DNA from 4 places in the Paenibacillus azoreducens genome. Region 1 is predicted to be linked to each of the others. Evidence: riboswitches for the same ligand, from Rfam matches in the RefSeq annotation. Region 1 holds a riboswitch; each other region holds the start of a gene.
The links. Region 1 has a riboswitch for cyclic di-AMP ahead of L6442_RS32330 (resuscitation-promoting factor). Riboswitches for the same ligand answer to the same signal wherever they lie in the genome.

Region 1 (3,208 bases):
AAATTCTGCTCCTTGACCGTCAGGAACGGCTGCGTGAAATTTCAGAGGTGTCGGATATTGTCCGATCTATCAGCGGCATTCACCGCGGCAAGTACCATCTATATTATCCGGGATCCAAACTGAAGGACGTCATTTCTTCTCTTTCCGACCCGGTATCCCGTATTTTTAAGATATAAGAAAGTGTAAGTTTCGACCTACGCTTCTTATATCGCAAGAAAACTGCCGCTAAAAGCGGTCTGTCTTCTGTGAAAGTACAACGATAGACGTTTTTCGTATGCGATAATGACAAAATATGACGCGAATATTACACTATGTTTTGCGACATGAAAGGAGTTAAGCACGATGAATTTATTCGACACTCATACCCATCTGGATGCTCCGCAGTTCGACGAGGATCGCGAAGAGACCATCCAGCGGGCTTTGGATAACGGCGTCAGCCGTATGATCAATGTGGGCTTTAACCGGGACACCATTCCGTCCACGATGAAGCTGGCTGAAACATATGATTTTATTTATGCCGCCGTCGGCTGGCATCCGCAGGATGCGATTACGATGAAAGAGGGCGATCTGGAGTGGATTGCATCCTTATGCAGTCATGAGAAGGTCGTCGCGATCGGCGAAATCGGACTTGATTATTACTGGGACACGTCCCCCAAGGAAGTACAGCATCATGTTTTGCGCCAGCAGATTGGCCTTGCACGTGAACTGAAGATGCCGATTGTCATCCATAACCGGGATGCGCATGAGGATGTCGTCAAAATTTTGCGTGAAGAAAAAGCCAGTGAAGTCGGAGGCGTTATGCATTCCTATTCCGGAAGCTGGGAAACGGCCAAATTATGCCTGAATATGGGCTTTCATCTATCCTTTGGGGGACCGATCACGTTCAAAAACGCGAGACAACCCAAAGAAGTGCTTGCTCAAGTGCCGATGGACCGTTTATTGATTGAAACCGATTCACCTTACCTTACTCCCCACCCGTACCGCGGGAAGAGAAATGAGTCAGCTAACGTCCGGTTGGTAGCGGAAGCCGCTGCCCAAATTAAAGGGGTGGAAGTAGAGGAAATTGCCCAAATAACGACCAGAAATGCGATGGAACGATTTGGAATTGTTTGAAAACGGGAGAAAAACAGCTGAAAAAATGAGAATGAGCGAAGCATTAAAGAATTTTAACCAAAAAAACGATGAATATTACAAATTTTTAACCATATATTCAAATAAACGTGGTTGATTACCGCTTTACAACATGCATCAAAACAGGATATCATCTTGTCAGTGAGTCAGAGCTGCTGTAAGGAGTATCTTGTTTGCGGCAGTTCCATGAATCAGTCTCGCTGAATCTTTCGGTCTCGAAAGAACGGGGAAACCAATACATCAAGCAGGTCGATTAAGTCCGGCACCGGCTTATGTATTAGATTTCTGTTTGGAAATCTTTGGGGTGAATTCCGGAACCGTCCGCCATGAGCGGGCAGGTGAGGATCGGGCGACTCTCTTTTACGCCCAAACCCGACAGCTAACCTCGTAAGCGTCATAAAGAGAGGTTTTCGTGCATTTACTTTTCCTACATTCAGACACCCAGGAAGCCACGAAAGAGTCCTCATAAGCTCTTTACCAGGCTTCTTTTGTTTTTGAATAAAGGAGAAGGCATCATCATACTGTTGTATAACAGGAGGTGACAAATCATGAAAAAAAGACGGGTTCATGGTGCAAGAACTCATGATCCTTGTGGGTTCTTGTAAAAATTTGAGTATAGTCCGCGTCAAATCATTCATGCGTAACTCTAGAATGGCGGGACTATGTAAGGAGGATCGAGAAAGTGGGCGTTTTCCAACCAGAGAAGACCCATGATTCAAAAATCTCCAGCATGTCTTACGCATTGCGATGGAAGCATGAGAATTTGCGCCAAATCTCTACTGCAGCTATCGTTTCAATCGCGGTCACCATCATGATTTTGCTGCTTGTCAACACATCAACGCGCAAGCAGGTGTACTTGGTGGTAGATGGTCAAGTGAAATCGATTCAGACACATAAATCTGTTTTACAAGAAGTGCTGGAAGAACAGGCGATCAGCGTCAAGCCGCATGATCAGATATCCATGCCGCTAGGCGGGCCGCTTGAAGATGGAGACAAGGTGGTTATCGATCGCGCCGTTCCTGTACAACTGAAGGTGGACGGCTCCACCAAAAATTGGTACACAACCAAGGATACCGTTGGCGATGCCATCAAGGAAATGGGAGTCGCGCTGAAGGAGACCGATAAGATTACACCGGCGTTGACGGAACCTGTAACAGACAAAACGGATATTCGCATCGTGCGCATTAACAAGCAGATCGTTGAACGCGAAGAAAGCTTGCCTTTCCGCGTCATCAAAACTTCTGACCCTAGCCTGGCCAAAGGCGAGGTCCGTGTCATCCAGAAGGGTACTCCGGGCGTAATGGTCCAACATATCGAAAAGGTGTATCATGATGGCCAAATGGTCTCTAAACGTATGGTTGGCAAAGAAGTAAAATCGAAGACGCTTGATAAAGTCGTTGCTGTAGGAACCAAAAAGCCGGCTCCAGTGGTCGTTCAAACCGCAGTCGTCAAACCGACAAGCACAAGCACGGTCAAAACGAGCAAAGCGGTCAGCAGCAATAACCGCGCAAACAAAGCCGGTGCTAATTTTCAATACAAAAAAATGATCCATGTATCGATGACTGCCTATTCCGCCGGTGAGCCTGGTATCGGAACACGTACCGCCACAGGCACACGCGTAACCGAAGGGCGCACCATCGCCGTAGACCCCAAAGTGATTCCGCTTGGCTGGTGGGTATACATTGAAGGCGTAGGCTACCGCCGCGCTGAAGATACGGGCGGGGCGATCAAAGGCAACAAAATCGATATTTATTACGATTCCGTGAAGCGTGCCAATAACTTTGGCCGTAAATCCGGTCTTAAGGTATATGTCATCGGTCCGGTGAAGCCTGAATTGAATTAATTGTGCGTGTTCAAAAGCGAACTTTTTGAACAACCTCTAATTTGGTTTTACAATATCTTTCTAATGTTATAGTATTATGATCATGAAAATGTCATGCTAAAGAAGAGGAGCATTCCTCTTCTTTTTGTTATGTAGCTGTTCGTCAGACATGACGTCATGAAACGGATGAGCTTGTTGGAAAGGAAGAAGCCAGTACATGATCAAAGAAGTTATAGTCGTGGAAGGACGGGACGA
Region 2 (3,208 bases), 1.7 Mb from region 1:
TACTTGTGGATTTAACAGCACAACCAAATATCCATAGTGCTCCTTTTCCACATAGGAGGACGGGAATACCAATGATATATATGACTTCCCTCCGGTCTCATAGTGGGAATACCGTAATAAGAACGGGCCTTTCTGTTTAACACGCTTCAATATCGTCTGATCCGAAAACTCGTCGAATGAAAGAAGACCAACTTTGGAATCCATTACTTTTTCCCGGCGCATATTAAATAAGTAAGCGCCTTCAAAAAAGGATTCTTTGGATAAATATTTTGACAAGGTCTGCAGGGCTGCGGCATCAAGCAAGGGATCATCCCCGAGGGAGTATATCCAGTTCTGAAGGGTCTGATCTTCATATATGTTCAAACCGTACCACTTCAGTTTAGCCAGGATGAATTCCGTACGGTCTAATGTTTCTTCAATTCTGTCCCTGTTGATATATCCGAGCTGGGAGGAGGCATAATCCGAGAATCGCTGAATCAGAAATAATGAAAACGGGATGATAATGATGGTAATTAAGATGCAGCTCCATAAAAAAATACGCAGATATGTCGATTTGAACATATGAAAATGCCGCCCCCTCTTAATTATCCCAAGGAAAGTGTTTTTATTTTTAAATTCTATGATATCTAATCACGTTGTTTCTGCCTAGTTCTTATTTGCCTATTCGGGTTCTCAATCGTCTTTTCATCGGGAGTATTCCTTACCGGCTCTAACGTTTTAAGGGGCAACTTTGGGAGGGGGAAATAAAAAAGAAGCCGCCGCCAGCGAAGAATCGAAGATTCTTACGGCTAGTAACGGGGCTTTGTGTTAGACAGCAGTCATAGCAAGAAGATGCTAACCATACGGACGTAGTCTCCACCTGATAATCTACCCCTTTAAATCCTAGAGAGGTCAATGCCTGATTCACCATTCCTTCGGATGAGCTGAACATCGTCTGCACCATCATGCTAACGACCAGCCAAGAAATGAAGTATGGCAAAAAGACAAATGACTGTGCCGTCTTCTTGAACCATTTAACCGCGACTTCATTGAGCAGCACCGAGAGCATGATTGCCGTCCCCAAACCGAACACAAGAAACAGCCCATTCAGAAATACGGTGTTCCATGTGACACGAAGCCAGTCATTGGTCGAAAAGAAGAACTCGAAGTTTCTCCATCCTACTCATTCGCTGCCAAACAGGCCTTCTGAAAGCCGGTAATTCTGAAAGGCGAGCAAATGTCCCTGTATCCGCTTCTGTAGGGGGCCGCTCATCAAGTGTTATGCGGAACATAAATCAAGTAAACGGAAGCTTTCGGTTGTAAATGAATGATTGAGTAAGTTCAGTGACCGGAAACCGGCAATAGCCTTAAAAAAGGCCATGAATTCTATCATAACCATCCTTTACAGTTTGCCGGCTCAGGCGTATAGTCAACTCATTATGAAGTATCTTCGCTTCATGAATGAATTGCGCTGAATTTTCAATTGCGAAAAGCGGGGGAACCACAATCAGCATTGGCATGGCATTCCGATCATACGGAATGAAGCCGCTGCTAGGGGTGAATCGGAAGAAGAGGCGGTTTAATATCGGCTTCCAATCCGCAGGGCAACTCTCACTGCCCGAATCCGACAGCTAACCTCGTAAGCGTCGCTATGAGAGAGGAGTGAAACTGTGAGTTGTCAACGAACACAGGGTACCTGCTCTGTGTTTTTCTGTGCGGAAAATTGAATGGATGTCTAAGATCGCTGAATTTCCGTTCCGACGGAAAACGGGGGAACCGGCCGTGATGATCAATCATTCGTCACATGGGGTGAATCTCGAAAAAGCATTCGAGTAGGGCTACTCTTGGGTCCGAATCCGTCAGCTAACCTCGTAAGCGTTAGAAGAGAGGCTGCTTTTTATACATGCAATGCAAGGTTTATTTGCCTTGCCTCAAGAAGCATGGAAAGAGAGTTCCTCTTTCCCGTGCTTCTTTTTTTGCTGTTTTCGGATTTAGTTCTGGATTAAAGAAGGCATCGTCAGATAATGCATAATGGAGAGGAGAAGGAAGTTGCCTAATATAGAAGTGAACGGAACAACGCTGTATTATGAGACGCATGGCAGCGGCGTGCCCATTGTTTTTATTCATGGACATCTTTCATCTCATCATATGTTTGAGCCTCAAGTGGAGTATTTCAGCAAAAGAGCCAAAGTCATCGTGCTTGATTTGAGGGGATACGGAAATTCGGGGAAGTTAAACGTGGAAGTGGAAGAGATCGTCAAGACGCAATGCGAGGATTTAAACGAATTAATGGATAAACTGGATATCCCGAAAGTGACCCTTGTCGGCTGCTCGAGCGGAAGTTTGCTTGTGCAAAAGTTTGCGGCCTCTTACCCGGACAGGGTAAATGCGCTTGTGCTGGTGGACAGTTATTTCTACGGTCCATGCGGTCCTTTTGGCACCAAAAGCAGCCTGTGGAAAATCCTCGAGGCATGCAGCTGGCTTTCCTATTATCTGCCTGCGGAATTTTTCCTCCGCTCGCTCCGCGTGACATACCACCGCTGGATTCCGGCTTACAGTATTTTACGGAATGAGCTGTTTCATAAACGGCCTACCGAATCGATCAAGCAGCGGATGGCTTTGCTGAAGGTCCATACGGATCCGGGTTCAACGCGGCTGAAAATGCCGATATTATGCGTAGCGGGCAGACAAAGCGAATGGTTTGTGAACCAGATGAACAAGGCGGTAGAGTGGTTCTCCTGCGCACAGAAGGCGGTCATTGAAGACGCGATCTATCCAAGTCATTTATGTCAGCCGATTGAGTTCAACCGTATTTTGCTTAATTTTTTGATTGACCAGCGTATTTACCGGATGGAGCAGCCTTCGGGCTGAATATGGCCTTCGCTGGCTAGAATATTGAGGTACCGCTTGGCCTGGCGGAAGCAACGGGTAAAGGTGATGACATGAATAAAGAATATATGCAGCTGAAATCGCTGCTGAAGCTGCTGGACCGGGAGGAGCGGTGGTTTACGTTTGCCGAGGTGGAAAAAGAGCTGGGGTTATCCGGCAAGTCCGTCCGCAAAATCGTCGAAGCGGCCCTTCACCTCCTGCCCCCGTCCATGCATATCGAGGTATCGAGGGGGAGGGGCATCATTTTCCGCCGGGACCGTTACGGCACGAGCATTCAGGAAGTTTTGGAACCGCTGCTTCGGGAGACGCCTTATTTCCGCCTGATGCAGCTTTTGTTCGT
Region 3 (3,208 bases), 1.1 Mb from region 1:
AAAATAGCTGCCGAGATGTTCTCGACAGCCTGCAGAGGCCGCCAGGCCTCTTTTTTGCTACTACATGTTTTATTCCGCAGATGCATTTCAGTCTCCAAGCAGTTTAATGACATCCTCTTCCAGTTTATCCGGCGTTGTTTGCGGGGAGTAGCGTTTCACCACATGTCCCTCTTTGTCGACCAAAAACTTGGTGAAATTCCATTTGATCGCTTTGGATCCCAGAACTCCCGGGGCCTGTTCGGTAAGGTACTTGAAGAGCGGATGAGCATCTTCGCCGTTGACGTCGGTTTTCTCGAACATCGGGAAACTGACGCCGTAATTGACCTGGCAAAACTCCGCAATTTCCTCGTTATTCCCTGGTTCCTGATGCGCAAACTGATTGCTTGGGAAACCGAGAATTTCAAAATTTCGTTTATGATATTTTTCATACAAATCTTGAAGCCCGCGGTATTGCGGCGTAAATCCGCATTTGCTCGCCGTGTTCACGATCAGCAGTACCTTCCCCTCATAAACGGACAAGGGTACGGCCTTTCCCTGAAGCGTGTGGGCTTGGTAATCGTATACTGACATGTTTTTGCCCTCCTTCCATCTTATTTGATATGTAAAACCTGATCATTGCAGCGCTTTTGTTATATGCAACTTCATTTTACTTAATGAGTCATCCCGTTTCAATTCGGCGTCAATGGAAATGGTATCTTGTATCAGGGAATTTCCGGGGGATTGCGGGTGGTAAAAGCTGTTTTTTAACAGAATGCATGTTTTTGCGCATCATATCGGCGGTTTACCGGAAATTCCAGATTCCCTTGCGGACAGGAGGATGAAAAATGACAGCCTGATTTACGAAAACAGGTGAAATAAAGAGGTTGGACGACTTTAGAGGAGATAAAAACCCTTGTAAGCGATAACTCAATTCAAAATGCCGCATTTTTAAGCGATAGGTGATTTCGCGTCACCTTTACACGTTTTGCGCGCGGGTGTATGATTCAAATCGTATTCAAAACATATTCTAAACGTTTCCATTTTTAATCGCTGAGTTTCTGCCCGCAGGTGGCGGAAATCGGGGGAACCAATCGCGTGTATTCCTGTTGTCCGGTGTGAGAGTCGGAAGCAGGCGGTACCGCAGGGGTGAATCCCGCGGAACGGATGCCATGGATCCGAAACGCGGGTAGAGCGACTCTCACCGCTCGAATCCGTCAGCTAACCTCGTAAGCGTCGTATGAGAGAGGAATGATGAAACTTGTGATCGATGTGTATCGACCGCAGGGGACCTATTAACCTCTGTGGTTTTTTGTTGCCAAAATGGTTTGAAAATGAAAGGAAATGCAAAAATTTCGGAAAATTAACGATTGATTTGAATGTCTTTAACGCTTAATTCCGGCTGCGGGCCGGAAGCGGGGGACCCAAATTAGCGCCGCATTGGCGGTGCCCGGGGTGAATCCTCCCGTCCCGAAAAGGGACGATGGGGGGATGGGCGACTCTCACGCCCTAATCCGTCAGCTAACCTCGCAAGCGTATAGGGAGAGGCAGCATTTGTCGTGGGCAGTGTTTTCATGGCTTTCTTTCGCCATGGGTAACAGGCCGCGGGAAAGGACCTCTTTCCTGCGGCTTTTTTGTTGTGAAGCAGACTCGGCAAAAGGCTGTAAAGCAGGTCTTACGGATTTTTTAATAGACTGGACATCTTGCCGGAAAGGGGGCGAAAGCCGTGGAAGAGGAACTCATCGTTGTTACGGCGCCTAATGAAGCCGGGCGCAAATTTATTAAGCTTCTGATTTATCTCAAACGGCCTTTCGCCGTGCTAACCAATAATTTGAAGGAAGAGCGGGCGCTCAAGAAGCTGGGCGTTTCGCAAATCATCCGGATTCATACGAACCATACAGATGAATGGGCCGTGCCGGAGCAGAAAGTCGGCCGGATCTTCATCTTCGAGAATAGTCTCAATTTAACTTGCCGGTATTTGCAAATATGCCGTCCCTGGACTTCACGTCCGATCTATGTGATTACGCGTACAGGGAATTCTCCGGGAATATACCGGGGGCTTGGGGCCAACCACATCATTCATTCGTTAAACGGCGAAGTTGGATTTTTGCTGAAGTAAATGCGTTTTATGACCGAGAGGAGAGAAATCAAAGCCATGATGGACTTTCTGATGATCGTGACACTTGCGGGAGTGTTCGGCGTTTTTCTGCTGTTCCTGATGTGGTGCGGCCATATCGTGGATGGGGGAGGGGAAGAACGATGATCGTAGTGTCGGTTTTGGCGCTGCTCGTATTCATCTATTTGGTATATGCCCTGATCCATCCGGAACGGTTTTAGTACAGGGGGAACCGGGGGTCCCCGCAAAGTAATCGGAACAAGCCTCGAAGGTCACGCGACACTTTGTGGAGTTATATTTCCGGGGTCCCCGCAAAGTAATCGGAATAAGCCTCGAAGGTCACGCGACACTTTGTGGGGTTATTTTATGAGGAGGAAGCGAAAGTGGATATTTTGCAGATTTGCATTGTCATCGCGGTGCTGCTCCTGCTGGTCAAGCCGGTAGGAAGCTATATATATCATGTGTTTTCCAATGAGGCCAATCGTACGGACAAGATTTTCGGACCGATGGAAAACATTTTATTTAAAATCATCGGGCTAAAAAACCGCTCAAGCATGAGCTGGAAAAAATACGCTCTTAGCATGCTGGCGACGAACATCATATTGGTGGCCCTCAGTTATCTTGTTCTACGATTGATGGGCGGGCTGCCGGTGAACCCGAGCAACGTCGGAAACATGGATGCCAGCTTGTCATTTAATACGGTCATCAGCTTTATGACCAACACGAACCTGCAGCATTACAGCGGCGAAAGCGGCATGTCGTATCTCGGCCAGATGATCGTCATCACGATGATGATGTTTACCTCGGCGGCTTCGGGCCTTGTGGTTGCCATTGCTTTCATCCGCGGGATTACGCGCAGAGGGGGCGGGCTGGGGAACTTCTTTGAGGACTTCGTTAAAGCCCATACCCGCATCTATTTGCCGCTGGCGCTCATCGTCACATTGGTGCTGGTCGGCTTGCAGGTTCCGCAAACGCTGGAGCCTACTGTGACGGTCAACACGATTGGCGGCACAGTGCAGCATATCGCCATGGGGCCGGTCGCCTCCCTGGAGTCGATCAAGCATTTGGGAACAAACGGCGGCGGTTTTTTCGGGGCGAACTCCTCGCATCCGTTTG
Region 4 (3,208 bases), 1.8 Mb from region 1:
CGTGCCGAAAGCCGAAGTCGTTTCGTACAAAATCGTCAGGAAGTTGCTGTCTTCCGTCGTCGAAAGCACCATCGATACTCCCACCACCAGGAATAAAGCCAGGAAAGTGATGGTCAGAGCTTTGAAGATACGTTCCTGGGCCAGCCGGTAACGGAAAAACACGATATCGTCGCGGCCGCGGATCATAGCGATGACGGCTCCGACCAGAATGGTAAAGGTCGTCGTTTTGATGCCGCCCCCGGTAGAACCAGGCGAAGCGCCGATAAACATCAATATGACCATAAAAAATTGGGAAGCCTGGCGCATGCTCGCCAAATCCAGCGTGTTCGCACCCGCTGTGCGCGGCGTCACCGACTGGAAAAATGAAGCGAGAATTTTACCGCCCCAGTTTAGCGAACCTAACGTTTTGGAATTGGTAAATTCGAAAATAAAGATGACCACAGCCCCCACCAGGATGAGCGATCCCGTCATGGACAACACGATTTTGGAGTGCAGCGAAAGCTTGCGGTTCTTACGGTAATCCACAAGATCCGACATGACGATAAAACCGATGCCGCCGGACACGATCAGAAACATCACGACGATGTTCACCAGCGGATCATACACATAACCCGTCAAACTGTTAAAATGCCCGAACAGGTCAAATCCCGCATTGTTGAACATGGACACCCCATGGAAAATGCCGAAGTAAATCGCCCGGCCCACCGGCATGTCAAAGGACCAGCTGATCGCAAACAATGCGGCCCCGCAGCCTTCGATAATCAGCGAAAAGAGCAGGACCTTCCGGATCAGGCGCACGATGCCTTCCATCGTGTTCTGGTTCATGGCTTCCTGAAGGATCAAACGGTCGCGCAGCGAAATCTTGCGTTTGAGCGCAAGGGAAAATAAAGTCGCCATCGTCATAAACCCGAGACCGCCCACCTGAATGAGCAGCATAATCACAACTTGTCCGAAGGGGTTGAAAAACGTCCCCGTATCTTTGACAACCAAACCGGTAACGCAAGTCGCCGAAGTTGCTGTAAACAGGGCGTCGATAAAGCGAAGCGGCTTGCCCGTCGTATTCGCGATCGGCAAAGTAAGTAGTATGGCCCCGATCAAAATAATGGCGGCAAACCCCAAAACAAGAATTTGCGGGGGAGCCAATCGAAACCACTTCAATTTAGCTGTCAATATCTTCACCTCATTAAAAAAGTCAAAAGAAAAAAAGCATCGGAAATCCAATGCCTTTCGGTTTGGGCTCCTGCTGCATAACGCCTACGAGGTTAGCTGACGGATTCGGACATGCACAGGTTGCCCTATTCGCTCCTTTAGAGCGAAATTCACCCCTAAATAATGGTTCCCCCGTTTTCGCGCGGAAATTCGGCGTTTATTCAATTGCATCAAAATTATAATCCTTATTGTTTTACATCACAAAGCCATTATTCGCATGAATAGCTCGGAATATAGCCTGATTGCATCACAATTCTCATAAAAGTCTGCCATTCTCTTGCGTTTACAAATCCTTTTCTTCATTTTCATCGTTTTTTCATGTCTAATTGAACGGAAAACTGGCTTTAGGTGGACATCGTATGCTATGTTTACGTTTATACTATGTATATAACCAGAAACTAATGATGTAAGGAGGCATTTCATGAATCCTGTCGGACAACCGCTTCAGCTCAAAGTCAATTATAAACGGCTCGGAGTGTTTGCGGTCATCGGCCTGGTCCTGTTCGTCCTGTTCCAAATTTTGCCGTCCACCGCTTCGGAGACGCTTGAGCAGCAGAATACAAAAGTAATCAGTAAAGAGCAGGCCCTCAGCGCCGCCGAGACCTTTGCGCAAGATACGCTGCATCTTCAAATCGACAAAAACAAAGACGCGGTCATTACCTACCAATCGAGTTCAGATTTATTCGGATACTTGTCCAGGGAAAAGCTGCTGGAGAAATACAATAAAACATATGAAAAGAATTATCCCTACGATGTCTTTCGGGTCCGTCTGGCTACGCAAGGGGAAAATAGTTCCGCAAGCGTTGATGTACATATGAACTCCAGTAAAGTCGTCGCTTTTTCCGTCACGCCGCGTTACTCGAAATATGCAGCAGCGATGGCGGAGCCAAATAAGGAACTTCGGGAGAGCAAGCTGAAAATCGTCGAAGGAGATCTGTCTCTGCAGGACAAACAGCAGCTTGCCGAGCCGTGGCTGCAGCAAATGGGATATAATGCCGGAAAGCTGGAGGTATCGACCGGAAGGAGCGGAACCGGACTTGTCTATACGGATCCGGCTCAATCTATCGGAAGTTCCAAGCTCCAGATCAAATTTACGTTCGAAGATGGAGCCATTCACTCCTTCCAGCCCGCTTTTTCGGTTCCCGAGTCCCACATGGCTTACGTAAGCCAGCAGACATCCTTGGCCAAATGGCTGACGATGTTAGGATATGGGCTGTTAACGTTTGTGCTTGGCGTACTCGCGATTGTATACAGCGCTTTGACCCGCCATCATACTTCCTTTAAGCGGGGAATATTTTTAAGCGTATTTTATTTTGCGGTAGCGACGTTCAGCAGTTACAACTTGCTGCCTGTATACAAAGCCGAAGGCCTATCCGGTTTCGGACTTTCTCTTGCATTGGTTTTTCAAACCTTTTTTAACATGGTTATGGCAGCCCTTCTGTACTTCTCCTTGGTCGGCGGAGACGGACTCTGGCGCAAAAGAGGCCTTAATGCCTGGGCAAGGGCCAAAGAACCCGGATACGGATCTTATGTGCTTCACAGCATGTTTACCGGTTATCTCTGGGCGTTCATACTGATGGGGGTTCAATCCGTCATCTATATCGTGCTGGATAAGAGCATTCACAGCTGGTCTACCACGGACGCCACCCAATCGCCTTACAATATGCTTTATCCATGGCTGCTGCCGATTATGGCATGGATGGCCGGCATTTCCGAAGAGGCGGTTTACCGCTTGTTCGGCATTCCGATGATGAAGAAGCTTGTGAGGAATACCTTTCTCGCCTGCCTGATCCCGACGTTGATCTGGGCGTTCGGACATACCCTGTATCCGATTTTTCCGGTATACACGCGGCCGATTGAGCTGACGGTCATCGGTTTGTTGTTCAGCTTTATTTTCCTGAAACACGGTTACATCGCCGCCATGTTCAGCCATGTGGTCTTCGACAGCGTGCTAATGAGCTTCAGCCTGTTTGCATTGGGCGACGTGCCGGACATCCTT

Region 2: it holds a riboswitch for cyclic di-AMP, as region 1 does, so the genes downstream of both, L6442_RS24455 (alpha/beta fold hydrolase) here and L6442_RS32330 (resuscitation-promoting factor) in region 1, are expected to answer to the same signal.
Region 3: it holds a riboswitch for cyclic di-AMP, as region 1 does, so the genes downstream of both, L6442_RS27085 (hypothetical protein) here and L6442_RS32330 (resuscitation-promoting factor) in region 1, are expected to answer to the same signal.
Region 4: it holds a riboswitch for cyclic di-AMP, as region 1 does, so the genes downstream of both, L6442_RS07370 (TrkH family potassium uptake protein) here and L6442_RS32330 (resuscitation-promoting factor) in region 1, are expected to answer to the same signal.

The regions. Positions count from the first base shown of each region.
Region 1 covers NZ_AP025343.1:7,208,842-7,212,049, reverse strand. The annotation lists gene L6442_RS32340 (HD domain-containing protein) at 1-176, shown strand, start outside; gene L6442_RS32335 (TatD family hydrolase) at 343-1,113, shown strand; cyclic di-AMP (ydaO/yuaA leader) riboswitch at 1,320-1,540, shown strand; gene L6442_RS32330 (resuscitation-promoting factor) at 1,814-2,974, shown strand; gene rnmV (ribonuclease M5) at 3,171-3,208, shown strand, end outside.
Region 2 covers NZ_AP025343.1:5,507,307-5,510,514, reverse strand. The annotation lists gene L6442_RS24465 (AraC family transcriptional regulator) at 1-561, opposite strand, end outside; gene L6442_RS24460 (hypothetical protein) at 710-1,048, opposite strand; cyclic di-AMP (ydaO/yuaA leader) riboswitch at 1,439-1,640, shown strand; cyclic di-AMP (ydaO/yuaA leader) riboswitch at 1,712-1,873, shown strand; gene L6442_RS24455 (alpha/beta fold hydrolase) at 2,029-2,850, shown strand; gene L6442_RS24450 (AcpB/EbpR/MafR family transcriptional regulator) at 2,922-3,208, shown strand, end outside.
Region 3 covers NZ_AP025343.1:6,090,207-6,093,414, reverse strand. The annotation lists gene L6442_RS27090 (glutathione peroxidase) at 88-570, opposite strand; cyclic di-AMP (ydaO/yuaA leader) riboswitch at 1,018-1,228, shown strand; cyclic di-AMP (ydaO/yuaA leader) riboswitch at 1,356-1,528, shown strand; gene L6442_RS27085 (hypothetical protein) at 1,703-2,095, shown strand; gene kdpF (K(+)-transporting ATPase subunit F) at 2,236-2,313, shown strand; gene kdpA (potassium-transporting ATPase subunit KdpA) at 2,476-3,208, shown strand, end outside.
Region 4 covers NZ_AP025343.1:1,732,690-1,735,897, reverse strand. The annotation lists gene L6442_RS07370 (TrkH family potassium uptake protein) at 1-1,170, opposite strand, end outside; cyclic di-AMP (ydaO/yuaA leader) riboswitch at 1,237-1,375, opposite strand; gene L6442_RS07365 (CPBP family intramembrane glutamic endopeptidase) at 1,631-3,208, shown strand, end outside.